Regions from separate parts of the Streptomyces sp. NBC_00386 genome, predicted to be linked through region 1. Evidence: riboswitches for the same ligand, from Rfam matches in the RefSeq annotation. Region 1 holds a riboswitch; the other holds the start of a gene.
The links. A riboswitch is a leader RNA that binds a small molecule or an ion and turns the genes downstream of it on or off. The one in region 1 is predicted to bind glycine.

Region 1 (14,957 bases):
TGTAGGGACCCTTGTACTTGTCGCCGCCCACGAGGAACTGCTGGAAGTAGTTCGGGCCGAGGGAGAGCACGTCACGCGCGAAGTTGGAGCGCTCGACCGCGTACTTGACGTCCTTGGACGTGATCGCGGTGCCGTCCTGGTACTTCAGACCCGCACGCAGCTTGTACGTCCAGGTCTTGCCGCCGTCGCTCGGGACACCCGCGCTGGCCGCGAGGTCCGGGACAAGGGTGTTGCCCTTCTCGCCGGCGCCGGGCTGGAACGTCATCAGCGGGCGGGCGTACAGACGCGAGAGGTTGTACATGTACGCGTAGTACGTGTTGCCCGGGTCGAAGGAGTCCGGCACGTCGGAGTACTCGTACGTGACCGTGCCCCCCTTCTGGGTGGAGGCGTTGACGACGTCCGTGGTCGCTGCGTTGGCCCCAGCTGACTTCGTGTTGTCGGTGTTCTTGTTGTCATCGGCCTTGCTGCAGCCTGCAACGAGCAGACTCGCGGAGCCGATGGCCGCAATTGCGGCCAGCGCTGACCTTCGCATGATGGGCGGGTTCCCCTTCATTGTAGGAAACTTGGTGGTCTCTCGGTGTCCGTCAGGCATCAGCGGCTGCGCGGGTCGAGAGCATCGCGGAGACCGTCGCCCAGCAGGTTGAAGGCGAGGACGGTCACGAAGATGGCGAGGCCGGGCACGATCATGAACTGCGGGTCGACCTCGTAGTAGGTCACCGCTTCACGGAGCATGCCGCCCCAGGATGCCTGCGGGGGCTGGATGCCGACCCCGAGGAAGCTGAGGGACGCCTCGAAGAGGATGTTGGTCGGGATGAGCAGCGTCGAGTAGACGATGATCGGGCCGACCAGGTTGGGCAGCAGCTCCCGGAACAGGATGTACGGGCCCTTGGCGCCCATGCCCCGGGAGGCGTCCACGAATTCCCGCTCACGCAGGGCGAGGGTCTGGCCTCGGACGATCCGGCCCAGGTAGGGCCAGTTGAAGAAGCCGATCACGAAGATCAGCACGCTCAGGTGGAGCGGGAGCCCTTCGAGGCCGAACGCGCCGCCCTGCAGCGTCGCCGAGATGGCGATCGCGAACAGCAGGAGGGGGAAGGCGAGGAAGGTGTCCATCAGACGGCTGATGATCGAGTCGACCCGCCCGCCGTAGAAGCCCGCGACGACGCCCAGGATCGCGCCGATCACGTTCGACAGGATGGTGGCGCCGAAGGCGACGACCAGCGACACCCAGGAACCCTCCAGGAGGCGGGTGGCGAGGTCGCGGCCGAACTTCGGGTCCACACCGAGCGGGTGGTCACCGCTCATGCCACCCATACCGCCCTTGGGCAGCGAGGTGTTCGGGTCGATCAGGTCCTGGTTGAAGGCGTTCGGGTCCAGTCCCAGCATCGACTGAAGGGGCCGGGCGAGGATCGCCACCAGGATGAGCAGTACGACGATGACACCGCCGGCGACCGCCACCTTGTCGCGCTTGAAGCGCGTCCAGGCGATCTGTCCCAGGGAACGGCCCTCGATCTGCCCCTTGCCGGCTCCGGCAAGCACAGCCTCTGGCTGCGCTTCCGATGCCGCCGCGGTGGTCTCGATCGGTGCGGTCACAGTGACCCGACCCCTCTCGCCGGTGGTGACCGGCCTACGACTGCCGCTGTCTGCGGCTTGGTTCACTTGCTCGCCGGGAGGTTGACCGCAGATGGTGCGGTCCGATGACCCGGCTGATGATTCGACTGGCACTCGCTCACAGGAGCGATGTCCCGTGTCTGATGGGCGAGTCTTCAGTGCCGCCACGATCAGTTGCCAGGCCTCATGGAGAAACTATGCGCAACCGTGATGCTTGTTGGGGGATTCCGTTATCCGAACAGTGGGTAACAGGAGTCGGACGACTGCCAATTGACCCCAAAGAACCCATAAGGGTCTTTTGAATCAGAAGTCCCACCAAAATAGGACAATTGACGCATGCGTCCGCTTCCCCGCAGGTCAGCAGCATGGAGCGCACACCTCGTGAAGGCCGTGTGCAGACTCATGATGCCAGCCGTTCTCGCACGGGCATGCGACAGGTCCGGAATTCGGGACGCTCTCAGTAGCCGCCGCGGGCCGGCGGATAGCCGTAACCGCCCGCTGTCGGCGCCTGTGCCGGAGCGGCGTGCGCCTCGCGGTCGTAGAACGGGCGTGCGTTGGCACGCAGCCACATCGCCACCGGGTCGAACTCGTCCGACATCGCGACGGTGGAGACGGGCAGCCCGTCCGGGACGGCGCCGATGGACTGCTGCATCATCGCCCGCACCGAGTCGACGGCGGGCGGTGAAGTGTCGTACACGTCGAGGCCGATGGCCAGATACGGCGCCCCGAGCGTGGGCTGGACCCAGGCTCGGCGCAACGACCGTACGGCCGGGGTGAGATGGGCGTTCTGCGTGAGCAGGGCGTAGAACTGCGGGATCTCGATGGCCGGTTCGGACAGTCGCAGCGGGCCCGCGGGCTGTCGCTCCAGGCCCGTGGCGATCCGGCGCAGATCCAGCCACGGGATGCCGAGGCCGCCGCCCGGGGCATGCGGATTGAGCCAGAGACCGAAGTGGTCGGGGTACAGGGTGCGGGCGACGTCCAGCCCGTCCACGACCTCGTAGCTGCGGTTCCAGCCACTGGCCGAGAGTTCCTGCGCGGAGGTGACACAGGGCGCGTACCCGAAGCCGTCCACCTGCATGTTCCCGTACTGGGCGTCCGGGGAGCCGGCCTGCCCGTGCCAGAGCAGCATCCACACCTGGCCGGACGACGGGGTCGCGAGCGCGCGAAGGAGCGCCTCGTAGGCGTCGTAACGCCCGGGAGTCACCTGGCGCAGCATGTGCTCGACCTGCCCGGCCGCGGCCGTGCCCGACGCGCTCACCTTCAACCGCCCCTTCGCGAACAATTCACGACGAACTCATCCCTTACGCCCGAGGCACCGGTTACCGACATGCGTCAACACCTCGACCAGGCCATGAAACCAGCTTATGCGGCGATCGTGCTCCGCCGGGGGAAGCAGTCGAGAGCCGGGAACCGTCGCGCGGGGCGGCCGAGGGCCCCGCGCGGCGGGCCGGAGGTCCGGCCGGGCACTCCCGGCGCGGGCGCCGTTCAGTGACCGTGCTGGTAGAAGGGGCGCACCTGGGCACGCATCCAGTCGCCGACCGGGTCCTGCGTCACGTCGAGAAGGACCAGGTTCACCGGAATACCGACCGGGACGCGGCCGAGGGCACGCCCCAGGGCGTCCAGCGGCAGGGCGCGGGCGTCGCCCTCCCACGCCGCGAGCTCGACGCCGATGAACATGACCGGTTCGTCGCCCTCGATGCTGGCCAGACAGCGGCGGGCGCTCAGGACGACACCCGTCGCGGCGAACTCCGCCGAGGCCGCGGCGAGGAAGTCCACCGGATCGTCCTGCCAGTCGGGCTCGAAGAGCCGCACCCGGCCGCCGCTGGCCGCCCCGTCCAGCTCGCTCCGCCCGGCCCGGCACAATTCGGCCACGGCCATCGGCGGCAGCGGCACGCCGACCACGCCGTCCGGGTTCACCACGATGCCGACCTGCGGGGGAAGTCCGCGGGCGAACTCCACGGCGGGCGCGATCGTGTACGACATGTGACCGCCGACGACCTGGCGGAACTGCTCCTCGGAGCTGAAGACGGGGACGAAGACCTGGCCCCCGATGTCCATCGTGGGCAGATCGAGCGGACCGCTGTTCGGGCCGCCGCCATTGGGCAGCGGCACCCATACGAAGCTGCGGCCGAGCACCTCGACGATGCGAGCGCCCGCCGAGGGCCCGGGCACGCCCAGGGAGGAGGACAACACCTCCTCCAGCTCGTTGCCGGGCCAACCGCTGTGCGGATGGGGGTGTGCCTGTGCCGGAAAGTCCATCTGTCTACCGCCCGCTTCGAACCACTGTTCCGGCTGGAAAGATTAGTGGGCCACCGTGACCGGTCAGTGGCCGAAGTCGATCCTGCGCAGCACGTCCGCCGCGTCCCGGTCGATCAGTACCGCCGAGCCGCATCCCTCGGGCAGGTCTCCCGTCTCGGCGGAGCGCAGCAGCCGGGCGACCGCGCCGCGGTGGCGGGCGAAGGCGTAGCGCGAGACGCCCCGGCCTCGCTCGCGCTGGCCGTCCAGCGCGGTGCCGGGTGTGACGTCGAGCAGCAGCAGGTGCAGCGCGCCGCCACGGCGCCGGGCCTCGCGGGCGAGCCAGCGGCGCACCCAGGCCTGCGTACCGCAGTCGTGCACGACGAGTCCGCCGCCCTCGCGCAGGGCGCGGCGCAGGCCGGCGTAGTGCGCGAGGCGGACGAGGGGACGGTAGACCGCGTACGGCAGCAGGCCGGCCATCCGGCCGTCCCAGCGCTCGCGGGTGTCCTGGGAGTCGACGCGGGTGCCCCGCACGGCCCGCCGCATCAGCGTCGACTTGCCGCTGCCGGGCAGCCCGGTGACGACGACGAGGTCCTGCGCCCCGAAGCGGAGGCCGTGCGGACTGCGCCCGACCCGGTCGCGGAGATCCCGCACGACGACCGCGGGACGCGCTCCGCGGGCCTCCCGGGCCGGTGCGCCGGGCTGCTCGGGCAGTGCGAGACCCGAGGTCGTCGCGTACGCCGTGGTCCTGTTCACCGTGACCGTCCTCCCCTGGGATGTGGAGTCCCATCCCCATCGAGTGTAAAGAGAAGGTAATGCCCGGCGCTTCCCATTTCCGTACGCGGACTGCCACAGCCCGGTCACAGATGGCGGGCTGCCGTGATCCGACAGCGCGTGCGATGATGGCCGCGCCAACTGCATACCGGCCGCTTGAATCCGCGCGGGAGAGTCCTGGGTACGTGTACCCGGGCGCCGAAGGAGCAAGTCCCTCCCTTGAATCTCTCAGGCACCGTTACCGCGCGGGCGAGGCACATCTGAAAAGCGGGCCGCTCCGGCGGCTCCACCCAAGGTGCAAGTCAGGACCACCGATTCGTGTGGTCGTGATGAACCTCTCAGGTTCCGATGACAGATGGGGAGGAACGACCTCGCCGTCATGCCTTGGGAGCCAGACCGATGAGCAGCAATGCACCCCGTCACACCGCGCTCGATGCCCTGCATCGTTCGCTCGGCGCGACCATGACCGACTTCGCGGGCTGGGACATGCCCCTGCGCTACGGCTCGGAGCGTGACGAGCACGTAGCCGTCCGCACGAAGGCCGGTCTCTTCGACCTCTCCCACATGGGCGAGATCACCGTCACCGGCCCCGAGGCCGCGGCCCTCCTGAACCACGCGCTGGTCGGCAACATCGCCACCGTCGGCGTCGGCCGCGCCCGCTACACCATGATCTGCCAGGAGGACGGCGGCATTCTGGACGACCTGATCGTCTACCGGCTGGCCGATCACGAATACATGGTCGTCGCCAACGCCTCCAACGCCCAGGTGGTGCTGGACGCGCTGACCGGGCGTGCCGCCGGTTTCGACGCCGTGGTGCGCGACGACCGTGACGCGTACGCGCTGATCGCCGTGCAGGGCCCCGAGTCCCCCGGCATCCTCAAGGCGGTCACCGACGCGGACCTCGACGGCCTGAAGTACTACGCGGGCCTGCCGGGCACGGTGGCCGGCGTTCCGGCCCTGATCGCCCGCACCGGCTACACCGGCGAGGACGGCTTCGAGCTGTTCGTCGCCCCCGCCGACGCCGAGAAGGTGTGGCAGGCGCTGACCGACGCGGGCACCCCGGCCGGTCTCGTCCCCTGCGGCCTGTCCTGCCGCGACACGCTGCGCCTGGAGGCCGGCATGCCGCTGTACGGGCACGAGCTGACCACCGCGCTGACCCCCTTCGACGCGGGCCTCGGCCGGGTCGTGAAGTTCGAGAAGGACGGCGACTTCGTGGGGCGCGCGGCCCTGGCCGAAGCCGCCGAACGTGCCGCCTCCGAGCCGCCGCGCGTGCTCGTCGGGCTGATCGCCGAGGGCCGCCGCGTGCCGCGCGCCGGGTATCCCGTCGTCGCCGGCGGCAAGGTGATCGGCGAGGTCACCTCCGGCGCCCCGTCCCCGACCCTGGGCAAGCCCATCGCCATGGCGTACGTCGACGCCGCGCACGCCGCGCCGGGCACGACCGGTGTGGGCGTGGACATCCGGGGCAGCCACGAACCGTACGAGGTCGTGGCGCTGCCGTTCTACAAGCGGCAGAAGTGACACTGGTCCGCACCGGCCGGACATGAACCGGATGCCTGTCGGGCGCCGGTACCGACGGGCGCCCTTCGCCGGGCCCCGGACGTGACCCTGGGCACATCCGCCCGGTCACCCACGCTTCCCTCCATCAGCACTCCACCGCGTACAGGAGAATTCAGGTCATGAGCAACCCCCAGCAGCTGCGTTACAGCAAGGAGCACGAGTGGCTGTCCGTCGCCGAGGACGGCGTCGCGACGGTCGGCATCACCGAGTACGCGGCCAACGCGCTCGGCGATGTCGTCTACGCCCAGCTCCCGGAGGTCGGTGACACGGTCGCCGCGGGCGAGTCCTGCGGCGAGCTGGAGTCGACCAAGTCGGTCAGCGACCTGTACTCCCCGGTGAACGGCGAGGTCGTCGAGGCCAACCAGGACGTCGTGGACGACCCGGCCCTGGTGAACTCCGCTCCCTTCGAGGGCGGCTGGCTGTTCAAGGTGCGCGTCGCCGGCGAGCCCGAGGACCTGATGTCCGCCGACGAGTACACCGCCTTCACGGCCGGCTGAGGAGTCCACCGCACATGTCGCTCATGAACACCCCCCTGCACGAGCTCGACCCGGACGTCGCCGCCGCCGTCGACGCCGAGCTGCACCGCCAGCAGTCCACGCTGGAGATGATCGCCTCGGAGAACTTCGCTCCGGTCGCGGTCATGGAGGCCCAGGGCTCGGTCCTGACCAACAAGTACGCCGAGGGCTACCCGGGCCGCCGCTACTACGGCGGCTGCGAGCACGTCGACGTGGCCGAGCAGATCGCCATCGACCGGGTCAAGGAGCTGTTCGGCGCCGAGTACGCCAACGTGCAGCCCCACTCGGGTGCCTCCGCCAACCAGGCCGCGCTGTTCGCGCTGGCCCAGCCCGGCGACACCATCCTCGGCCTGGACCTGGCCCACGGCGGCCACCTGACCCACGGCATGCGCCTGAACTTCTCGGGCAAGCAGTTCAACGTGGTCGCGTACCACGTGGACGAGGCCGGCCTGGTCGACATGGCCGAGGTCGAGCGGCTCGCCAAGGAGCACCGCCCGAAGGTGATCATCGCGGGCTGGTCGGCGTACCCGCGGCAGCTCGACTTCGCCGAGTTCCGCCGGATCGCGGACGAGGCCGGCTCCTTCCTGTGGGTCGACATGGCCCACTTCGCGGGCCTGGTCGCGGCGGGTCTGCACCCGAACCCGGTCCCGTACGCGGACGTGGTCACCTCCACCACGCACAAGACGCTCGGCGGTCCCCGCGGCGGGATCATCCTCGCGAAGAAGGATTTCGCGAAGAAGCTGAACTCCTCGGTCTTCCCGGGCTTCCAGGGCGGCCCCCTGGAGCACGTGATCGCCGCCAAGGCCGTCTCCTTCAAGGTCGCCGCCTCGGACGACTTCAAGGAGCGCCAGCAGCGCACGCTGGACGGCGCGCGCATCCTGGCCGAGCGTCTGGTCCAGGACGACGTGAAGGCCGTCGGCGTGGACGTCCTGTCCGGGGGCACGGACGTGCACCTGGTCCTGGTCGACCTGCGCAACTCCGAGCTGGACGGGCAGCAGGCCGAGGACCGCCTCCACGAGGTCGGCATCACGGTCAACCGCAACGCCATCCCGAACGACCCGCGCCCGCCGATGGTCACCTCCGGCCTGCGCATCGGCACGCCCGCCCTCGCCACCCGCGGCTTCACGGCCGAGGACTTCACCGAGGTCGCGGACGTCATCGCCGAGACGCTGAAGCCGTCCTACGACACGGAGTCCCTGAAGGCCCGCGTGTCCGCTCTGGCCGACAAGCACCCGTTGTACCCCGGCCTGAAGTAGTTTCGTAGGCTCTTCGCCATATGTTTTCACCCGTACGTTTTCTCTTCGTACGGATATCCGGGGCACCGCGCACACTGGAAGCAGAGCGCGGTGCCCCGTTCCATGCAGTCCCGCACCACCTCCGTCGGACAACGGCGTCCGGCGAAACCAGCAAGGAGTTCCCGTGGCCATCTCGGTCTTCGACCTGTTCTCGATCGGCATCGGCCCGTCCAGCTCCCACACGGTGGGCCCCATGCGCGCCGCGCGCATGTTCGCCCGGCGGCTGCGCAACGAGGACCTGCTGGCCCCGGTCACCTCGATACGCGCCGAGCTGTACGGCTCCCTGGGCGCGACCGGCCACGGCCACGGCACCCCCAAGGCGGTGCTGCTCGGTCTGGAGGGCGCCTCACCCCGGACCGTGGACGTGGAGGGCGCCGACGAGCGGGTCGAGCGGATCAAGTCCTCGGGCCGGATCAACCTGCTCGGCGAGCACGAGATCGACTTCTCCTTCGACGACGACCTGGTCCTGCACCGCCGCAAGGCCCTGCCGTACCACGCCAACGGCATGACGATCTTCGCGTACGACGCCTCGGGCGAGCTCGTCCTGGAGAAGACGTACTACTCGGTGGGCGGCGGCTTCGTCGTCGACGACGACGCGGTCGGCGAGGACCGCATCAAGCTCGACGACACGGTCCTGAAGTACCCGTTCCGCACGGGTGACGAGCTGCTGCGGCTCGCGAAGGAGACCGGTCTGTCGATCTCCGCCCTGATGCTGGAGAACGAGCGGGCCTGGCGCACCGAGGAGGAGATCCGCGAGGGGCTCCTCGGCATCTGGCGCGTCATGCAGGCCTGCGTCTCGCGCGGCATCACCCGCGAGGGCATCCTGCCCGGCGGTCTGCGGGTCCGTCGCCGTGCCGCCCTCTCGGCCCGCCAGCTGCGCGCCGAGGGTGATCCGCTGGCCCACGCGATGGAGTGGATCACCCTCTACGCGATGGCGGTCAACGAGGAGAACGCGGCGGGCGGCCGGGTCGTCACCGCCCCCACCAACGGCGCGGCGGGCATCATCCCGGCGGTGCTGCACTACTACATCAACTTCGTGCCGGGCGCCGACGAGGACGGAGTCGTACGGTTCCTGCTCGCGGCCGGGGCGATCGGCATGCTCTTCAAGGAGAACGCCTCCATCTCGGGCGCCGAGGTCGGCTGCCAGGGCGAGGTCGGCTCGGCCTGCTCCATGGCGGCCGGTGCGCTCGCCGAGGTGCTGGGCGGCAGCCCTGAGCAGGTCGAGAACGCCGCCGAGATCGGCATGGAGCACAACCTCGGCCTGACCTGCGACCCGGTGGGCGGCCTGGTCCAGATCCCCTGCATCGAGCGCAACGGCATGGCCGCGGTGAAGGCCGTCACAGCCGCCCGGATGGCCATGCGCGGCGACGGCTCCCACATGGTCTCCCTGGACAAGGTCATCAAGACCATGAAGGAGACCGGCGCCGACATGAGCGTCAAGTACAAGGAGACCGCGCGTGGCGGGCTCGCGGTGAACATCATCGAGTGCTAGGGAAAAGGGCCCTGACCAGCGCGTTCGTTTCTTTCAGCGCTGTCAGGGCCTTCCCTGCTTACGCAGCGGAAAGTCCCTGGAATGTCCCTGAGGCACGTCGCAGTTTGCGCTTGCACGCACGTCACCGGCGCGCTCGCCACGACGTTCACCCTCGGCTTCGTGACGACGACCTCGGACGGCAACGCCTTCAACGAGACGGTCATCCTCGGCTCGGCCTCACTGACCCACGCTGCTCGCGCTGAACTCGGTGGCGACGCCGACGACGGCCGCGATGGTCGTCGCCACGGCAGCCGCCTGGCGGCGGAAGTGGTGGGGTCGCACCGGGCGCGTCCTGCACACGGTGACGACGCTCGGGCGATCGGCTTCCTGACCGTCGCCTTCGCCTTCGCCTACAACATGGTGCTGACGCCGTTCGGTCGAACCACGTTGAACCGAGGCGGGCTGCCTCAGCGCCAGGAGACGGGGCTGCGGTAGCCGGCCACGCGCTCGAGGCGGCGCCAGCGGGCCTGCGGCCGGGGGTTGCCATGGGCGAACCGCGGAGTGGCGGCACGCTGCGCGGCGGTGCGGGCCGCCAGAACCGCGATCAGCGCGGCGAGTTCCTCGGGAGTGGGATCGCCGTGGATGATGCGGAGGTCCCCCTGGTCCATCTGCTGCCCCTTCGGTGCGCTCACTGGGGTGGGTTTCCGTGCTTGCGGGCGGGCAGGTCCGCGTGCTTGGTGCGGAGCATCCGCAGGGAGCGGATGAGCACCTCGCGGGTGGCGGCGGGGTCGATCACGTCATCGACCAGGCCGCGCTCGGCGGCGTAGTAGGGGTGCATCAGCTCGTCCTTGTACTGCTGCACCATCTCCACGCGCTTGGCCTCCGGATCGTCCGCGGCGGCGATCTCGCGGCGGAAGACGACGTTGGCGGCGCCCTCGGCGCCCATCACCGCGATCTCGTTGGTCGGCCAGGCGAACGCGAGGTCCGCGCCGACCGAGCGCGAGTCCATGACGATGTACGCGCCGCCGTACGCCTTACGCAGCACCACCGAGATCCGCGGCACGGTGGCGTTGCAGTACGCGTACAGCAGCTTGGCGCCGTGGCGGATGATGCCGCCGTGCTCCTGGTCCACGCCCGGCAGGAAGCCGGGCACGTCCAGCAGGGTGACCAGCGGGATGTTGAAGGCGTCGCACAGCTGCACGAACCGCGCGGCCTTCTCCGAGGCGTGGATGTTCAGCACACCGGCCAGCGACTGCGGCTGGTTGGCGACGATGCCGACGACCTGCCCGTCCATGCGGGTGAGCGCGCAGATGACGTTGGTGGCCCAGCGCTCGTGGATCTCCATGAACTGGCCCTCGTCGGCCAGCTCCTCGATCACCTTGCGCATGTCGTAGGGGCGGTTGCCGTCTGCCGGGACCAGGTCCAGCAGCGCCTCGCAGCGGCGGTCGGCCGGGTCCTCGGTCATCTCCACCGGCGGGGTCTCGCGGTTGTTCTGCGGCAGCATCGACAACAGGAACCGGACCTCCTCCAGGCAGGTCCGCTCGTCGTCGCAGGCGAAGTGCGCCACACCGGAGACCTCGGCGTGCACGTCCGCGCCGCCCAGACCGTTCTGGGAGATCTGCTCGCCGGTGACGGCCTTGACCACGTCCGGGCCGGTGATGAACATCTGCGAGGTCTCACGGACCATGAACACGAAGTCGGTCAGCGCCGGCGAATAGGCGGCGCCGCCCGCGCACGGGCCGAGCATCACGGAAATCTGCGGGATCACACCCGAGGCGCGGGTGTTGCGCTGGAAGATGCCGCCGTAACCGGCCAGGGCGGTGACGCCCTCCTGGATCCGGGCGCCCGCGCCGTCGTTCAACGACACCAGCGGAGCACCGACCGCGATGGCCATGTCCATGATCTTGTGGATCTTCTGGGCGTGGGCCTCGCCCAGCGCGCCGCCGAAGATCCGGAAGTCGTGCGCGTACACGAACACCGTGCGGCCGTGGACGGTACCCCAGCCGGTGATCACGCCGTCGGTGTAGGGCTTCTTCGCCTCCAGGCCGAAACCGGTGGCACGGTGCCGGCGCAGCGGCTCGACCTCGTTGAACGAACCCTCGTCCAGCAGCAGCCCGATCCGCTCACGCGCGGTCAGCTTCCCCTTCGCGTGCTGCGCCTCCGTCGCCGCCGCACTCGGCCCCGCCAACACCTGCTCACGAATCGCGAGCAGCCCGGCCACGGCGGACATACCGTTCTCCCCTCACTGTGATCTGAACTGCTGGTCGCAGACGGGCCCCGGCCGCACGGCGTGCGGGGAGGCACAGGGGGAGTTGGTTCGGCCGCCGCCCGTAAGGTTTCAAGACTGCTTCACCGAGCCTGAGTCGAGCTTCCTTCGCTGAACTCCCGTCGAGTTCGGCGAAGGAAGCGGCAGTGACATGCCGGAACGCGCGGCCTGGGGCGGGGCCCCAGAGCAAACATCGCGATTAATCGTGAACTCCAAGAATTCACGAATAATCGAGGTCAGCCGACCGGCGTCTCACTGGTCGCGATGAGCCTGCGGTATTCCTTGGCGTTCAGGACGAGGTCCTCGTCCAGCGGGTCGAAGATCATGCCGTAGACGGAGTGAAAACCCTGATAGTCAAGCTGGCAGAACTCCAGCGTTTGAGCGACCGGGGCGAGGTACTCCTCGAGGGTCCGTCGGGCGAGGCCGTCCGCGGCGTAGGTCTCCAGGGTGCTGCCGACCGTGACGGCCAGCCAAGCCTTCTTGCCCTGCAGCGCGGAGGCGGAACCGTCGAAGGTGAAGGCGAAACCGTGCACCAGCACCGCGTCGAACCAGGCCTTGAGCAGCGGGGTTACGCTGTACCAGTAGACCGGGAACTGGAGAACGACGGTGTCGTGCTCGCGCAGCAGCTGCTGCTCGCGTGCGGCATCGATCTTGAAATCGGGGTAAGTCTCGTAGAGGTCGTGGACGGTGACGTTGTCCAAGTCCTTGATCCCGGCGAGCCAGGTGGCATTGCCACGGGATTCCGCGAGGTTCGGGTGGGCGACAATGACGAGGGTGCGATTGGTGGTCACTGACTGTTCCATTTCTCGTGTAGGACGCGAACCCGTGTGCGTCCCCATTGTCAATATTGGCGAGCGGGTCGGCCGTGTCCGCGGTCATGCGTTCTTCTCGATCGCTTTGAAAGGGCGATCGTTTCGGAACGAGCGACTGTGTCCCTGTAAGTAAAGGCAGTCGGTGATCCGAGCGGTGTTTGTCACGCAATATTGACGGACTCGTTCCACCGACGACCGTCCGGGTGGTGGATATTCACGCGCACCCCCAACGCCCCAGGGCTTCGGCGTAGTCGGGATGCGTCCGGTTTGTGATCATCCGAGGCCGAGGAGTGCGAGGGGTCGGTGTGGGTTGCGGGCGTTGCGGCGGAGGCCGGCGGCGATGTTGACGGCCCCGGCGAGCTTGAGCGCGCCGATGGAGAGGTTGCGGCAGCCGGCCATGGCGCGGGGCGCGTTGCCGGTCCGCAGCCGGGAGGCGTCCTCGGCGAAGGCGGTTTCGCGGACGTGGTGCGGGGCTTCGACCTGCCAGTGCCCCTTGACGAGTTTGGCGAGCTGGGCGGGGAGGTCTGTTCGGCCGTCAGGCTGGTGACCACGTAGACGTGGTGATCGTGGTCTTGCCGGTCTTGCGGTCGGTGCGCCGCCGCTTGATCTGGATGGCCTGCCGGGTCCCGGGGAACAGCGGGTTGTTCACGGTGGCCACCTTGATCCGGCGGATCTCCGTGAGGCCGTGGCCTGTGCCCCGGACCCGGCCCTGGAGCGGGATGTCCTTCCGGGGAAGGGACTTGAGCTGCCTGCGGAGCCTCTTCATGTCGCCCTTGACGATGACGATGTAGTGGGCCTGGCGTCCCAGCAGGTAGGCGGCGTGCTCGCGCTGGGTGTGCAGGGCGTCGGCGGTCACCACGACCCCGGCGAGGTCGGCGACCGTGCCCAGCAGCGGCTGGAAGCGGGTGATCTCGCCGGTCTTGTCGCCGACGTCGAGCTGGGCCAGGACCAGGCCGGTGGCGTGGTCCAGGGCGGCGAGCAGGTGGCTCTCCGGCCGCCGTCCTTCGCGGCGCCCCGCAGGCTCTTGCCGTCCACGGCCGGCGCGCGCGGCCCGGCCGCATGGGGGCGGCGGTCCGCGAGCCGGCGCCCGACCGCCGCGTCGAGGGCGTCGCCGTCGATCCGGGCCGGCAGCCGCCGCACCGCGGACTCGGAGGGCCGTTGCCGGGCGGGGAGCACCGGATCGGGGCGGACGCCGAGCCGGGCGAGCACGTGGGCGGGCGCGTCGGCGATCCACTCGCCCACCGCCGGCAGGGAGGTGGCCCCGGCCAGGACCGTGCACGCGGCCAGGGCGAGGACGACGGCCAGCGGGTGGCGCACCCCGCGCGGATCACGCGGGTCCGGTACCTCGGCGAGACGTTCCAGCAGGCCCGGGGCGTCGCCGGGCAGCACCGGCACTGCCTCGCGGAGCGGGTGCAAGAGCGGGCGATGACGACGATGACGCGCAGGCAGGCACGGTCTTCCATTCGGATCACGGGGCGTAGAGAAGTCCATGATCCGGGAGACCGTGCCTGTCACGCTTCCTGGCCCGCCCTGCCCGGCAGACCGTCACGAACCGGACGCCAGCCGACTTCGCCGAAGCCCTGCCAGGCGAAACAGTGCATGCCGCACAGGCTGAAGATCAAGCTTGGATCGACCTCACGTGTGCCGGTCTTTTGCCGCTCTGGGAAATGGCCCGCAGGGACTCATGGGGTGAGGAGTTCGCACTCCTTGATGACCAGCACTGTTCCGTCCTCGCTGAAGACCCGACATTCTCCCTTGACGGTGACGGTGACGCCCAGGGGGACGCTTCGCACAAGCCGGAATGATTCCTTGATTCGGTGGTCAAACGGCAGCACGAAGATGGCGAGGTGCGGGCCTCCGGGGGTATCTGACACCTCCACCACCGGCGTACCATACTGGCTTTCGCCCGTTCGGATCGAGATTCCCTCGAGAGTGAGGAATTTCCCATAGTAGGCACGCTCGGCGGCGGCGCGGTCCGCGGTGAATTCGTTGTGGAGGTCTCGAATTTTCATTGGTTGCCACCTTCTCTAGTGTCGCGTGATCCTGCTGGTCTTATTCGAGCTGTCGTCAACCAGTGCCCACAGGGTCACTGCCCGATGGTGTTGAGTTCGACGATCGCCTCGTCGGGCAGTTGCAGGTCAGCCGCGGCGATGTTCTCCCGCAGGTGAGCGACGGAGGAGGTTCCGGGGATCAGCACCGTCGACGGCGAGCGCTGCAGCAGCCAGGCGAGCGCCACCTGCTGCTCGGAGGCGCCGAGGCGGCGGGCGACTTCGCGCAGGATCCGTGACCGCAGTGGGTGGAATCCGCCGCCGAGGGGGAAGAACGCGGCGTAGGCGATGTTCTCCGCGGCGCAGCGATCGACGAGGTCGTCGTCGCCGCGGTCGACCAGGTTGTACTGGTTCTGCACGGTGACCACGGGGGCGA
Region 2 (14,957 bases), 4.7 Mb from region 1:
ATGTCTCCGTCGACTGGTCCGGCGACGTCTTCCCCCAGCTGATGAAGGAAGGCAAGCCCGTCTACGGCTATATCGCCGAGGGCTACTGGGAGGACGTCGGCACCCACGAGAGCTATGTGAAGGCCCAGGCCGACGTCCTGGAGGGCAAGGTCGACGTCGAACTCGACGGGTTCGAGATCTCCCCGGGCGTCTGGGTGGCGGAGGGGGCGGAGGTGCACCCCGACGCCGTGCTGCGCGGTCCGCTCTACATCGGTGACTACGCCAAGGTCGAGGCCAACGCCGAGATCCGTGAGCACACCGTCGTCGGCTCCAACGTCGTCGTCAAGACCGGCGCGTTCCTGCACCGGGCCGTCGTGCACGACAACGTGTACATCGGGCAGCACAGCAATCTGCGCGGCTGTGTGGTCGGAAAGAACACCGACATCATGCGGGCCGCCCGCATCGAGGACGGCGCCGTGATCGGCGACGAGTGCCTCGTCGGTGAAGAATCGATCATTCAGGGCAACGTCCGCGTCTATCCGTTCAAGACCATCGAGGCTGGCGCCTTCGTCAACACCTCGGTGATCTGGGAGTCGCGGGGCCAGGCCCACCTCTTCGGCGCTCGTGGCGTCTCCGGGATCCTGAACGTCGAGATCACCCCGGAGCTGGCCGTGCGTCTGGCGGGTGCCTACGCGACGACCCTCAAGAAGGGTTCCACCGTCACCACGGCCCGCGACCACTCCCGAGGCGCTCGGGCGCTGAAACGGGCGGTGATCTCCGCGTTGCAGGCCAGCGCCATCGACGTACGCGACCTGGAGAACGTACCGCTGCCCGTGGCCCGGCAGCAGACGGCCCGGGGCAGTGCCGGCGGAATCATGATCCGGACGACGCCAGGAGTACCCGACTCCGTCGACATCATGTTCTTCGACGGGCAGGGTGCCGACCTGTCGCAGGGCGGTCAGCGGAAGCTGGACCGGGTGTTCGCGCGGCAGGAGTACCGGCGTGCCTTCCCCGGCGAGATCGGGGACCTGCACTTCCCCGCGAGTGTCTTCGACTCCTACACGGGATCGCTGCTGCGCAACGTCGACACCACCGGGATCGCGGATTCCGGGCTGAAAGTGGTCGTCGACGCCTCCAACGGCAGTGCCGGACTGGTGCTGCCCAGCCTGCTGGGCAAGCTCGGTGTGGACTCCCTGGTGATCAATCCCGGCCTCGACGAGTCCAGGCCGACCGAGACGGCGGAGACACGGCGGGCCGGTCTGGTGCGGCTGGGTGAGATCGTCGCCTCCGCACGGGCCGCGTTCGGCGTGCGCTTCGACCCGGTGGGCGAGCGGCTCTCGCTCGTCGACGAGAAGGGGCGGATCGTCGAGGACGACCGGGCCCTGCTCGTGATGCTCGACCTCGTGGCCGCGGAGCGGCGCAGCGGGCGGGTGGCACTGCCCGTCACCACCACACGGATCGCCGAGCAGGTGGCGGCGTACCACGGCACGCAGGTGGAGTGGACGACCACGTCGCCGGACGACCTGACCCGGGTCGGCCGCGAGGAGTCGACGATCTTCGGAGGCGACGCGCGCGGCGGGTTCATCATTCCCGAGTTCAGCGGCGTCTTCGACGGCGCGGCCGCCTTCGTACGGCTCATCGGTCTGGTCGCGCGGACACAGCTCACGCTCAGCCAGATCGACGCCCGGATTCCGCGGGCGCATGTCCTCAAGCGGGATCTCGCGACTCCGTGGGCCGTGAAGGGGCTCGTGATGCGCCGGGTCGTGGAGGAGGCGGGAGACCGCTTCGTGGACACGACGGACGGTGTCCGTGTCGTGGAGACGGACGGGCGCTGGGTGATGGTGCTGCCGGACCCCGCCGAGGCCGTCACCCATCTGTGGGCGGAGGGGCCGGACGACGCCTCCGCGGAGGCTCTGCTCGACGAGTGGGCGGCCGTCGTGGACAGCGCCGGCCGCTGAAACGATCTTCACCCGTACGTGTCGGACAAGTGCCCTCAAGGGGGCCTGTCCGGCACGTTGGTGGGGCCATTCGGAGGTAGCACCCGCGACGTGCGACGATGTGCGGCATGCCGCAGCAGCCCCCCGTTCGGAGCAGCGTTCCGCGCCCCTCGCGCCCGGACGCCTCCATGTCGCTGCTCACCAACGTCATGGACCACAGCCTCGACGAGGGCTACGCCGAAGCGGCGGCCCGCAAGGAGGCCGAGGGCGCCGGTGGCCTGCCGAAGACGGTCCGGGCCAAGCTGGCTCTGGCGGCCGGTCTGGTGCTCGCCGCGCTCGTGGTCACCGTAGGGGCGGCGAACGCCCGGCTCGCGGCCCCCGTCGTCGCCAAGGAGCGCCAGGAGCTCATCGACCGCATCGAGCGTGAGACGACGGCCGCGGACAAGCTCGAGAGCGGCGTCGACACCCTGCGCGCCGATGTGAGTTCCCGCCAGCGCGCGGCGCTGAAGAAGGACGGCGGTGAGCAGGCCGATCTCGTGAGCGTCCTGTCCGGCGCCACCGATGTCCACGGACCGGGTGTGAAGCTCGTCGTCAACGACGCCAAGGAAGCCAGCACGGGCGGTGACGGAACCAACCCGCGGGAGACCTCGGGATTCTCCGACACCGGGCGGGTGCGGGACCGGGACATGCAGCGCGTGGTCAACGGCCTGTGGGAGTCGGGTGCCGAGGCCATCTCCGTCAACGGTCAGCGGCTGACCGCTCTGTCGGCCATCAGGGCCGCGGGTGACGCGATACTGGTCGACAACAAGCCGCTGGTGCCGCCGTACACGGTGCTCGCGGTGGGGGACGGCCAGCGGCTCAGCACCAGGTTCCAGAACAGCGCCGACGGGCTGTATCTGCATGCCCTGCAGGAGAACTACGGCATCAGGACCGGCATCTCCGTCGAGGGGGACGTCCGGTTGTCCGCCGCACCGAGTGTGATCGTACGTACAGCAGAGCCGAGAACAGAGAAGGGCACACCGTGATCGCCGTACTGGGCCTCGTCGTGGGAGTCGTGGCTGGACTGTTGGTCCGGCCCGAGGTCCCGGCGGTCGTCGAGCCTTACCTTCCGATCGCCGTCGTGGCGGCGCTCGACGCCGTGTTCGGCGGTCTGCGCGCGATGCTCGACGGCATCTTCGACGACAAGGTCTTCGTGGTCTCGTTCCTGTCGAACGTGGTTGTCGCCGCGCTGATCGTTTTCCTGGGCGACAAGTTGGGTGTGGGCGCCCAGCTCTCCACGGGTGTCGTGGTCGTCCTCGGCATCCGGATCTTCTCCAATGCCGCGGCCATCCGCCGGCACGTGTTCCGGGCGTGAGGCCGATGAGCAACGAGAACGAAGCCGAGACCCCCGAGAACCCACTGCGCAGGGAGCTGCCGGAAGAGGTCCCCGCGGCCGTGGAGGAGCCCGAGCCGCAGGAGGCCGAGGAGAGTGGCGTGCCGCCGCTGTCCGGCCGTCAGAGGCTGGTCAAGGGGCTGTGGCCGCCGCGGGTGTCGCGTGCCCAACTCATCGTCGCCGTGCTGCTGTTCGGCCTCGGGTTCGGCCTTGCCGTCCAGGTGGCGTCCAACAGTGACGGCGACAGTGCGCTGCGCGGCGCGCGTCAGGAAGATCTCGTGCGCATTCTCGATGAACTCGACAGCCGGACTCAGCGTCTTGAGGACGAGAAGCAGGGTCTCGAGGATCAGCGCACCGAGCTGGAGAACAGCTCGGACCAGGCCGAGGAGGCCCGCAAGCAGACGGTCGAGAAGGAGAAGCAACTCGGCATTCTGGCGGGCACCGTGGCCGCTCAGGGGCCCGGCATCACTCTGACCATCGACGACGCGAAGGGGACGGTCAAGGCGGACATGCTGCTCGACGCCGTCCAGGAGCTGCGCGCCGCCGGCGCGGAGGCGATCCAGGTGAACGGCGTGCGTGTGGTCGCCGGTACCTATCTGTCCGACTCCGGAAGCGGAGTGAAGGTCGACGGGAACAAGATCACCCAGCCCTATCGTTTCAAGGTCATCGGCAAGCCGCAGGACCTGGAGCCGGCGCTGAACATTCCGGGAGGCGTGGTGCAGACACTGGAGAAGGAGCAGGCCACCGTCACGGTGGACCGCTCCACGAAGATCATCGTAGATGCCTTGCGACCGGCCGAGCGCCCTGACTACGCTCGGTCGTCCTCCCGGTGAACGGCGGTCGGATGGGGGCCGTCGGGCGAGGGCAGGAGGTTGCGGGGGGTCGGCGCACCGAATGGGTGGTGCGTGGTGGAAACTGTCTGGTGGATACGGACGTTGTGAGGATGTCCGGGTCGACCGGTGTGTTCAATCAGGGTTCGTCCTGCCCCACGGGCGGGTCTGTTTCGGTCAAGGGGAATCGCCCGTGAAGTTGTTTGCGAAGTTGTTCGGCAAGAGCACGCGAGAGGACAGTGGCGACAGCACGTCCGCCCGTCATCGCGCACCGCGCCAGGGAGACGCGGAGGCCCAGGGCGGCGACCGCCCGCTGTTCCGGGACCAGGTCACCGGTCCCGGTGGTCAGGGCGCGTCGTCTGTTGACCCTGGCCAGCCCGGCCGCATAGGTTTCGGGGAACCGTCAGCCTCGAGTGCGGGTGGAGGGTTCGCCTCCGATCCGTATGCGTCCCATGCCCCTGGTGGGCAGCCGCGGCAGGAGGATCCGTCCATGTCGGCCCAGGTGTGTACGAGGTGCGGGAACCGTAACGCGGAGAACAGCCGGTTCTGTTCCAACTGCGGTGCGCCGTTGCGGGGTGGACCGGAGCGTCCGTCGGAGCAGACGTCCACGATCTCCATCTCCGGCATCGAGGCCTACGACGCCGAGGTGACGGGCCAGACCGCCTCGCCGATGCTCTCCCCGGAGGCTCAGGCGGCGGTCGACGCGCTGCCGGTCGGTTCGGCGCTCCTGGTGGTGCGCCGTGGCCCCAACTCGGGCAGCCGCTTCCTGTTGGACGGTGAGCTGACCACGGCGGGGCGTCATCCGCAGAGCGACATCTTCCTCGACGACGTGACGGTTTCGCGTCGGCACGTGGAGTTCCGTCGTGTCGCGGACGGTTCGTTCACGGTCGCCGACGTCGGCAGCCTGAACGGTACGTACGTCAACCGGGAGCGGATCGACCAGGTCCCTCTGTCGAACGGTGACGAGGTACAGATCGGCAAGTACCGGCTGGTGTTCTACGCGAGCCAGCGGGGCATCTGACCCTCCCCCAACTCCGTCCGGGGGGACACCGAGGGAATGTCCATGCTTCAAACACCGAGCGGCGGTGCCGGCAGCGGTACCGCCGCCGCGGACAGTGGGCTGATGAGCATCGGCGCGGTGCTGAGCCTGCTGCGCGACGAGTTCCCCGAAGTCACCATCTCCAAGATCAGGTTCCTGGAGTCGGAGGGGCTCGTCGAGCCGCGGCGGACCCCTTCGGGGTATCGCAAGTTCAGTGCGGACGATGTCGAGCGTCTCGGCCACGTCCTGAGGATGCAGCGTGACCACTACCTCCCGCTCAAGGTGATCCGTGAACATCTGGACGCCCTGGCGCGCGGTGAGCAGGTGCGTCTGCCCTCCGTGGGCCGCCAGCGCGACGCGGGGGAGGGTGAACCCTCCGGAGAGCTCTACGGGGAGCCCGAGGGGCCCACGGTGGCCCGGGTGGGCCGTGAGGAGCTGCTGGCCGCCGCCGAGATCGGTGAGCAGCAGCTCCAGGAGTGGGAGTCGTACGGACTGATCGGTCCGTTGCCCGACGGTGTCTACGACGCGGAGGCGGTGACCGTCGCCGCGCTCGTCGTCGAGCTGGGACGCTTCGGGATCGAGCCGCGCCATCTGAGGGCGATGAAGGCCGCGGCGGAGCGGGACGCGGGACTGGTGGACCAGGTGGTCGCCCCCCTGCGGCGCCACCGCAATCCGCAGACGCGGGCCCACGCGGAGGCCCGTACCAAGGAACTCGCGGGCCTCACGGTGAAGCTGCACGCGGCGCTCGTGCAGACGGCGCTGGGTGTGCGTCTGCACTGATCCGTGCCACCGGCGCGGGCCCCGGATCGTCCACCCGTTCTGTGCCCGACTACCCAAACGTCCCGGGCACGGCCTAGGGTTGCTGTGTGAACGAGCTCGATGTCGTAGGTGTCCGGGTCGAAATGCCCTCCAACCAACCGATCGTGCTTCTGCGTGAAGTGGGAGGCGACCGCTACCTCCCCATCTGGATCGGACCGGGGGAGGCGACGGCGATCGCCTTCGCCCAGCAGGGCATGGCCCCCGCACGACCGCTGACCCACGACCTGTTCAAGGACGTGCTGGAGGCCGTTGGCCAGGAGCTCACCGAAGTACGTATCACCGACCTGCGCGAGGGCGTCTTCTACGCCGAGCTCGTCTTCGCCAGCGGGGTCGAGGTGAGTGCCAGGCCGTCCGACGCCATAGCTCTCGCGCTGCGCACCGGAACGCCCATCTACGGCAGCGACGGGGTGCTCGACGACGCGGGCATCGCGATCCCGGACGAGCAGGAGGACGAGGTGGAGAAGTTCCGCGAGTTCCTCGACCAGATCTCGCCCGAGGACTTCGGCACCAACAGCCAGTGAGCCGTCCGGGCGGACGCCTCACTGGGTGGCATTTGCCCGTGGCGAGTGTGGTGTGCCGCGGCCCGCGCCGGGAGCATTCGGCTAGCCTTTCCCCGCGGTAGGGCACGGGAAACCACTCTTAGGGTGATTATCACTCGGCGTGCCGAGTGTGGCGATCGTTGACGAGCCCCTGGTGACTGCCTACCGTCGAGAAGGCAGGTCAAGGACGGAGGTCGGCGTGAGAAGCAGCGGCGACGGTACGGCTGGGGGTGCTCCCGGACACGGTCCGGGAGAGAGCGGCCCGTACCCTCCCCCAAGCTCTCGGCTCGGCTCGAGCAGGGGGCGCCCTCAGCATGGCAGCGCGGCCGATCATGTTCCGGTGCGGCCGGCGGCAGTGTCCGACGAGGAAGGGACTGTTCCCGAGGAGGTCGGTTACCGGGGGCCCACGGCGTGTGCCGCCGCGGGCATCACCTACCGGCAGCTCGACTACTGGGCGCGGACCGGACTCGTCGAGCCCAGCGTGCGTCCCGCCTACGGGTCGGGGACACAGCGCCTCTACAGTTTCCGGGACGTGGTGGTCCTCAAGATCGTCAAGCGGTTCCTCGACACCGGGGTGTCGTTGCAGAACATCCGCACCACGGTCCAGCACCTGAGAGAGCGAGGCTTCCAGGACCTGGAGCGCATGACGCTCATGAGCGACGGCGCGACGGTCTACGAGTGCACCTCCCCGGACGAGGTCCACGCCCTGCTTCAGGGCGGCCAGGGCGTCTTCGGCATCGCCGTGGGAGTGGTGTGGCGGGACGTCGAGGGCGCCCTGTCCCAGTTGCACGGAGAGCGTGTGGACACCGGAGAAACGCTTCTCGCGCACCATCCCGCCGACGAACTGGCGCGCAGGCGCAACCGCGCGGTGTGAGCCGCTCCGATGACGCGATGCCCCGGTGCGCCGGGGCATTGTCAGTGGCGTAGGGCAGCATCGGAGATGTGAGAACCGCGCCCACGATCCTGCATCTCGACATGGATGCCTTCTTCGCCTCGGCGGAGCAGGCGTCCAAGCCGAGCCTGCGCGGGAAGGCCGTCGTGGTGGGCGGGCTCGGGCCCCGTGGAGTGGTCGCCACCGCCTCGTACGAGGCACGCGTCTTCGGGGTGAACTCCGCGATGCCCATGGCCCAGGCCCGCAGGCGGGCTCCGAACGCCGCCTATCTCGTGCCGCGCTTCGGGTTGTACCGAGAGGTCAGCGAGCAGGTGATGGGGCTGCTGCGGGCCCTGTCGCCACTGGTGGAGCCACTGAGCCTGGACGAGGCGTTCGTGGACCTGGAGGCGGGCGGGACTGCCTGGGACGAGGCGTCGGCGCGGCTGACCGGTGCCAAGCTGCGCGCGGACATCCGGGCCGTCACGGGGCTCACGGGGTCGGTGGGCCTCGCCGCCTCCAAGATGCTGGCGAAGATCGCCTCGGAGCAGGCCAAGCCGGACGGTCTCGTCCTGATCGAGCCGGGCACCGAGCGTGCGCTGCTGGGACCGATGCCGGTGCGGACGCTGCCGGGCGTGGGGCCGGCCACCGGCGACCATCTGCGCCGGGCGGGCATCACCACCGTCGAGGAGCTCGCCGAGGCGGGCGAGGACGAGCTCGTACGGCTACTGGGGAAGGCCCACGGGCACGCGCTGTTCGCGATGGCGCTGGCCCACGACGAGCGGCCCGTGGTGGCTGAGCGGGAGACCAAGTCCGTGTCGGTCGAGGACACGTACGACGTGGACATCCACGACCGGGTCAGGGTGGAGCTGGAGGTGCAGCGGCTCGCGGACCGGTGCGTGCGGCGGCTGCGCAGAGCCGGACTGTCGGGCCGGACCATCGTGCTGAAGGTGCGCCGGTACGACTTCTCGACGCTGACCCGGTCCGAGACGCTGCGGGGGCCCACGGACGACCCCGGAGTCGTCAGGGAGGCCGCCGCCCGGCTGCTGGAGGGCGTGGACACGACCGGTGGCGTCCGGCTGCTGGGGGTCGGCGTCACCGGGCTCGCCGACTACACGCAGGAGGACCTGTTCGCGCAGGCGCAGGCCGCGGCCGCGGGGGAACCGGCGGTCGAGGAGCACGCCGCGGACGAACCGGCCGAGGTGGCCGCCGCGGACGGGGAGACGGTGCCGGCGGAGCGGCGGTGGCCCTCCGGGCACGACGTGCGGCATGCCGAGTTCGGGCACGGCTGGGTGCAGGGGAGCGGGCTGGGACGGGTCACGGTGCGGTTCGAGACGCCGTACTCCGGGCCCGGCCGGGTGCGGACCTTCCGGACGGACGACGCGCAGCTGGAACCGGCCGACCCGCTGCCCCTGGTGGAGCGAAGACCCGGGGACGTCGGCGGGCTGCCGCCCGGCCCCGGGCCGTCGGTGTCAGCGGTCGGGACGCACGGCTCCGGCCCTGGGGATCAGGTGTCCTCCGAGCCCGCGAGCCGGCCGAAGTCCCGGTCCGGCGGCGGAGGGGACGCCACGTCGAGTCCGTAGTGGTGGTAGAGCTGGAGCTCCTGTTCGGGGGAGAGATGGCGCCCGACGCCGAAGTCGGGGGCGTCCTTGATCAGGGCCCGGTCGAAGGGGATGCGCAGGGTCCCCTCGATGATCTCGCTGGGCTCCAGGGGCACGAAGGCGTCCCTGCTGAACAGTCCGGTGCGTATGGCCGCCCACTCCGGGACACCGGTCGCGTCGTCGAGGTAGACCTCGTCGATCGTGCCGATTTTGGTGCCGTTGCTGTCGAACGCCTTGCGGCCGATCAGGTTGCGCGGATCGATGTCGGTCTGCACGGTCCCTCCAGTGGTCGCAAACTCATCCGTAAGTACTACAAAAGAGCACATTTGTGAAGGCGGCCACTCGAAGGCTGTCGTCTTGTCCTCGCTGGTAGGCTGGCAAGTGGCTGCTGATCCCGCGCGGGAGAGTCCTCCGGATTTCACGGAGGCGCCGAAGGAGCAACTCCTCCCCGGAATCTCTCAGGCTCACGTACCGCACGGACGAGGTCACTCTGGAAAGCAGGGCGGGTGCCGATGGCCTCCGCCCTCACCGACGGTGAAAGCCGGATCGTCCACGGGACCATCCGGTGAAACTCTCAGGTTGAGATGACAGAGGGGGAGGCCGTCGGGGTGCCCGTGCCGGGGTGCCCCTCGAAGGTCGCGTCAGACCAGGAGGCCTCCGCCATGACCGCCCCTCGCATTCCGCTCTCCGAGCTCGAACAGGGAATTCCCTTCGAGCAGCGCCACATCGGACCCGACTCCGAAGCTCGGGCCAAGATGCTCGCGCAGGTCGGATACGGCTCGCTCGACGAGCTGACGGCCGCCGCGGTGCCGGATGTGATCAAGAACGCCGAGGCCCTGAAGCTGCCGGCCGCGCGCACCGAGGCCGAGGTACTGGCCGAGCTCCGCTCCCTCGCGGACCGCAACCAGGTGCTCGGTTCGATGATCGGCCTCGGCTACTACGGCACGTTCACGCCGCCGGTGATCCTGCGCAACGTCATGGAGAACCCGGCCTGGTACACCGCGTACACGCCGTACCAGCCGGAGATCTCGCAGGGCCGTCTCGAGGCGCTGCTGAACTTCCAGACCGTCGTCGCCGAGCTGACCGGGCTGCCGACCTCCGGCGCCTCCCTCCTCGACGAGGGCACCGCCGCCGCCGAGGCCATGGCGCTGTCCCGCCGGATGGGCAAGAACAAGAAGGGCCTCTTCCTGGTCGACGCGGACGCGCTGCCGCAGACCATCGCCGTCATAGAGACACGTGCCGAGCCGACCGGTGTCGAGATCGTCGTCGCCGACCTCGCCGACGGCATCCCGGCCGACCTCGCCGGGCGCGAGATCAACGGCGTGCTGATCCAGTACCCGGGCGCCTCCGGTGCCGTACGCGACATCAAGCCGGTCATCCGGCAGGCGCACGAGCTGGGCGCGGTCGTCACCGTCGCCGCCGATCTGCTCGCCCTGACCCTGCTGACCTCGCCCGGCGAGCTCGACGCGGACATCGCGATCGGTACGACGCAGCGCTTCGGTGTGCCGATGGGCTTCGGCGGCCCGCACGCCGGTTACATGGCGGTGCGCGAGAAGTTCGCGCGCAGCCTCCCCGGCCGGCTGGTCGGTGTGTCCGTGGACGCCGACGGGCACAAGGCGTACCGCCTCGCCCTGCAGACGCGTGAGCAGCACATCCGCCGTGAGAAGGCGACCAGCAACATCTGCACCGCTCAGGTGCTGCTCGCCGTGATGGCCGGCATGTACGCCGTCTACCACGGCCCCGAGGGCCTGCGGACCATCGCACGGCGTACCCACCGCTACGCCACCGTCCTGGCCGCGGGTCTCACCGCCGGCGGCGTCGAGGTCGTGCACGGCGCGTACTTCGACACGCTCACCGTGCGGGTCCCGGGCCGTGCCGCCGCGATCGTGGCCGCCGCCCGCGACAACGGCGTCAACCTGCACCCCGTCGACGCCGACCAGGTGTCGATCTCGTGCGACGAGACGACCACGCGCGAGCAGCTCGCCGCCGTGTGGACCGCGTTCGGTGTCGAGGGCGACGTCGAGGCGCTGGACGCGAGCGCCGAGGACACCCTGCCGGACGCGCTGCTGCGCACCGACGCGTACCTCACGCACCCCGTGTTCCACGACCACCGCTCCGAGACGGCGATGCTGCGCTACCTGCGCAAGCTCTCCGACCGCGACTACGCGCTCGACCGCGGCATGATCCCGCTGGGCTCCTGCACGATGAAGCTCAACGCGACCACCGAGATGGAGCCGGTCACCTGGCCCGAGTTCGGGCAGCTCCACCCCTTCGTGCCCGCCGAGCAGGCACAGGGCTACCTGACGCTGATCCACGAGCTGGAGGACCAGCTCGCCGAGGTCACCGGCTACGACAAGGTGTCGCTCCAGCCCAACGCCGGTTCGCAGGGCGAGCTGGCCGGTCTGCTGGCCGTCCGTGGCTACCACCGCGCCAACGGCGACGACCAGCGCACCGTCTGCCTCATCCCGTCCTCCGCGCACGGCACCAACGCCGCCAGCGCCGTGATGGCCGGCATGAAGGTCGTCGTCGTGAAGACCGCGGACGACGGTGAGATCGACGTCCAGGACCTGCGCGCCAAGATCGAGCAGTACCGCGACGAGCTGTCGGTGCTGATGATCACGTACCCCTCGACGCACGGTGTGTTCGAGGAGCACGTCGCCGACATCTGCGCCCAGGTGCACGAGGCCGGCGGCCAGGTCTACGTCGACGGCGCCAACCTCAACGCCCTGGTGGGTCTCGCCAAGCCGGGTCACTTCGGCGGCGACGTCTCGCACCTGAACCTGCACAAGACCTTCTGCATCCCGCACGGCGGTGGCGGCCCCGGCGTCGGCCCGGTCGGCGTGCGCGCCCACCTGGCGCCGTACCTGCCGAATCACCCGCTCCAGCCGGAGGCCGGTCCCGAGACCGGTGTCGGCCCGATCTCGGCCGCTCCCTGGGGCTCCGCGGGCATCCTGCCCATCTCCTGGTCGTACGTCCGGCTGATGGGCGGCGAGGGCCTCAAGCGCGCCACGCAGGTGGCCGTGCTCTCCGCCAACTACATCGCCAAGCGCCTGGAGCCGCACTACCCGGTGCTGTACACCGGCCCCGGCGGTCTGGTCGCCCACGAGTGCATCATCGACCTGCGCCCGCTCACCAAGGCGACCGGCGTGAGCGTCGACGACATCGCCAAGCGCCTGATCGACTACGGCTTCCACGCGCCGACGATGTCGTTCCCGGTGGCCGGCACGCTGATGATCGAGCCGACCGAGTCCGAGGACCTGGGCGAGCTCGACCGGTTCTGCGACGCGATGATCGCGATCCGCGCGGAGATCGAGAAGGTCGGCAGCGGCGAGTGGTCGGTGGACGACAACCCGCTGCGCGGGGCGCCGCACACGGCCGCCGCGCTCGGCGGCGACTGGGAGCACCCGTACAGCCGCGAGGTGGCCGTCTTCCCGGCCGGTGTCTCGGCCGCCGACAAGTACTGGCCGCCGGTGCGCCGCATCGACCAGGCGTACGGCGACCGGAACCTCGTCTGTTCCTGCCCGCCGCTGGACGCCTACGAGGACTGATCAGCGCTCGGCACGTGGACGCCTACGAGGAGTGACCATCCTCGGACATGCGTCGGGGCCGGTTCGGAGAGTACGTCTCCGGGCCGGCCCCTTGTGTGTCTGGGCGGCCTGGCGCGGCCGCCCGGGGTCGTGCGGCTCAGGCGGCCGTCATCACCGGCGCGCCGCCCAGCGGGCGGTGCGGGGCGATGATCTGGCCGTCCGGCAGGAGCTCACCGGTGTCCTCGAAGAGCAGAACGCCGTTGCACAGCAGGCTCCATCCCTGCTCCGGGTGGTGCGCCGCGAGGCGGGCGGACTCCCGGTCGGCTGATTCGGCTGACGGACACGGTGGCTGGTGCTGGCACATGGATGGGATCTTTCGCTGGGTCGAGATGTGAGTGTTGGCTGTGGTGTCTGTCTTGCGGCTTGAGGTACTCATGGCCGCCCCCCGTTGGTATGTGGTCTGACCCCAGTGTTGCCCCACGGGCGCCAATCCGCAGGGATTTGGGGGCACCGCTTCTCACAGGTTTATGACGCGTCACCCGTGCGGAGGGTTCACCCCAACTGCGCTGTCCTTTCGGGTGGTTCGAGGGGGCCGGATCGGGCTAGTCCAGTTGGGTGTTCGGCGCGTTTCCCCTCGTACGAGCGGTCTTCGGCCCTAACGAGCGAGCCGCTCCCGGGGTTCGTGACAGCGCCGTGCCCCGCGGCAGGTTTACCCGTGTGGGGCACGGCTGCGGGGCACGGACGCCAGGGGCGGAGACTCGGGCGGGCGAGCTGGAGACTCAGGCCGGCGAGCTGAGGAGCGGTGCCGGGGTGACCCGGTGGGTGAGGACCGGCAGCAGTTCGGTGACGAGGTACGGCCGGTGCGCGGCGATGCCGGGCGGGGCGGGTGCGAGCGGGACCAGGAGGTCGGTGGCGGCCGGATGGCCGGTGGCGCCGTCCGCGGTGCAGTCGCCGTGCAGCCAGAGCGTCAGCATGTACAGCTCCGGCACGGACAGCAAGCGTGCTTGGTAGGGCTGTTGCATGGTCTCGGCCTGCCGCAGGGCGAGCTCGGTGGCGGTGACGTAAGGGCCCTCGAAGAAGCGCGAGAAGGCCCAGCCGTCCGCGGTCAGCATGGTGTCGGCGGCGGCCACCGCGCGATCGCCGCAGCGGATCAGGAAACGCCACCCGGCGAGCCGGGTGGCGGAGGCGCCCGCGGGAGTGATGCGATCCAGGACGTGGACGGGCAGCGGGAGTTCGGGGGTGACAGGTCCCTGTGCCAGGCGCAGGGACGGGGTACGGGCTTCGCGGACAGCGGTGGGGGAACCGAGTGCCGTGAGTACGGTGCGCAGGGCGGGCGCGGGAGCCGGGGGTACGTGCAGCGGCATGGTGGGTCGCCTCTCATTCGACAGGCACAGTGGCGCGAGGGCGGGGGCGGACGGCGCTGTCAGCTCTCGGGTCAGAGGGCGAGGGGTCTGGATCTGCCGACAGGGTGTCGCCTGCCGCCGTCACCGTGACGACAGGACCTAGGACCGCGAGCGCCAACTCTCTGCCTCGGTAGCGGAGTTTATACGACGCGTGTTCAGGCGGTGTTTCGTCTAGTCGCCCCGAATTCGAAGAACAAGTCGATATCCGGTCGGCGAAATGCGGGATTCATCCCGGTTCTGCGCGATCAAATCGCGGTGACCTCGGAATGCTTCGCCCGAGCGGTCGGCCGATTCTCGTCGGCGTTTTTCACGAGATCGTTTCGGACGGCAAACTTGCTGAATGCTCCATGCCTCGTGAATGTGCCCGGGGCCGATGTCCAGACTAGCGGCCGAAGAGCGCGCGCGGGACGTTATGGATCGTGTTGCCTGGGCATCATCCCCCGTGACCCGGGACGCCAGGGCCGGAACGTCGGCCTGCCCATCCGAGGAGGGACACTTCGATGGGGGAGAAGGTCGTGGCAGGGACGTTCGGCCTGTCTGATCGGCAGCGCCACCGCGACAAGCTCCGACAGTGTCTGGCGGGGCTGGAGCGACTGCTGGAGGAGAAGCGGTTCGACCGCCCGAAGAACCTGATGGGCCTGGAGATCGAATTGAATCTCGCGGGCCCCGACGGCATGCCCAGAATGATGAACGGGCAAGTACTCGAAAGGATTGCGAGCCGCGACTTCCAGACAGAACTCGCCATGTTCAACCTGGAAGTCAACATAGCCCCACACCGATTGGGCGGCCGGGTATTCGACCGGCTCGCCGAGGAGATCCGCACCTCGCTCGCCTACGCCCACCGGAAAGCCAGTGAGGTCGACGCCGGAATCGTCATGATCGGTATTCTGCCGACGCTCGGCCAGGACGATCTGGTGTCCTCCAACCTGTCGGACGTCGACCGGTACACGCTGCTCAACGATCAGATCGTGGCCGCGCGCGGAGAGGATTTCGAACTCGACATCGACGGTGTGGAGCGTCTGGTCTGCCGGTCGGCGTCCATC

Region 2: it holds a riboswitch for glycine, as region 1 does, so the genes downstream of both, gcvP (aminomethyl-transferring glycine dehydrogenase) here and gcvT (glycine cleavage system aminomethyltransferase GcvT) in region 1, are expected to answer to the same signal.

Annotation. Positions count from the first base shown of each region.
Region 1 covers NZ_CP107950.1:3,090,133-3,105,089, forward strand. Annotated here, with positions in the region: gene OG780_RS13350 (ABC transporter substrate-binding protein) at 1-532, opposite strand, end outside; gene OG780_RS13355 (ABC transporter permease) at 592-1,590, opposite strand; gene OG780_RS13360 (enhanced serine sensitivity protein SseB C-terminal domain-containing protein) at 2,066-2,866, opposite strand; gene OG780_RS13365 (enhanced serine sensitivity protein SseB) at 3,094-3,867, opposite strand; gene OG780_RS13370 (AAA family ATPase) at 3,931-4,599, opposite strand; glycine riboswitch at 4,775-4,871, shown strand; glycine riboswitch at 4,872-4,982, shown strand; gene gcvT (glycine cleavage system aminomethyltransferase GcvT) at 5,017-6,135, shown strand; gene gcvH (glycine cleavage system protein GcvH) at 6,294-6,671, shown strand; gene glyA (serine hydroxymethyltransferase) at 6,686-7,945, shown strand; gene OG780_RS13390 (L-serine ammonia-lyase) at 8,109-9,476, shown strand; gene OG780_RS13395 (hypothetical protein) at 9,558-9,950, shown strand; gene OG780_RS13400 (acyl-CoA carboxylase epsilon subunit) at 9,923-10,147, opposite strand; gene OG780_RS13405 (acyl-CoA carboxylase subunit beta) at 10,144-11,685, opposite strand; gene OG780_RS13410 (NAD(P)H-dependent oxidoreductase) at 11,958-12,512, opposite strand; gene OG780_RS13415 (hypothetical protein) at 12,807-12,932, opposite strand; gene OG780_RS13420 (transposase) at 13,069-13,503, opposite strand; gene OG780_RS13425 (transposase family protein) at 13,386-13,949, opposite strand; gene OG780_RS13430 (OB-fold protein) at 14,216-14,545, opposite strand; gene OG780_RS13435 (oxidoreductase) at 14,620-14,957, opposite strand, start outside.
Region 2 covers NZ_CP107950.1:7,794,133-7,809,089, forward strand. Annotated here, with positions in the region: gene OG780_RS34240 (mannose-1-phosphate guanyltransferase) at 1-1,937, shown strand, start outside; gene OG780_RS34245 (DUF881 domain-containing protein) at 2,036-2,941, shown strand; gene OG780_RS34250 (small basic family protein) at 2,938-3,270, shown strand; gene OG780_RS34255 (DUF881 domain-containing protein) at 3,276-4,121, shown strand; gene OG780_RS34260 (FHA domain-containing protein) at 4,183-5,139, shown strand; gene ftsR (transcriptional regulator FtsR) at 5,182-5,937, shown strand; gene OG780_RS34270 (bifunctional nuclease family protein) at 6,024-6,497, shown strand; gene OG780_RS34275 (MerR family transcriptional regulator) at 6,715-7,389, shown strand; gene OG780_RS34280 (DNA polymerase IV) at 7,458-8,966, shown strand; gene OG780_RS34285 (PRC-barrel domain-containing protein) at 8,891-9,259, opposite strand; glycine riboswitch at 9,374-9,468, shown strand; gene gcvP (aminomethyl-transferring glycine dehydrogenase) at 9,647-12,532, shown strand; gene OG780_RS34295 (DUF5999 family protein) at 12,669-12,875, opposite strand; gene OG780_RS34300 (hypothetical protein) at 13,291-13,875, opposite strand; gene OG780_RS34305 (glutamate--cysteine ligase) at 14,415-14,957, shown strand, end outside.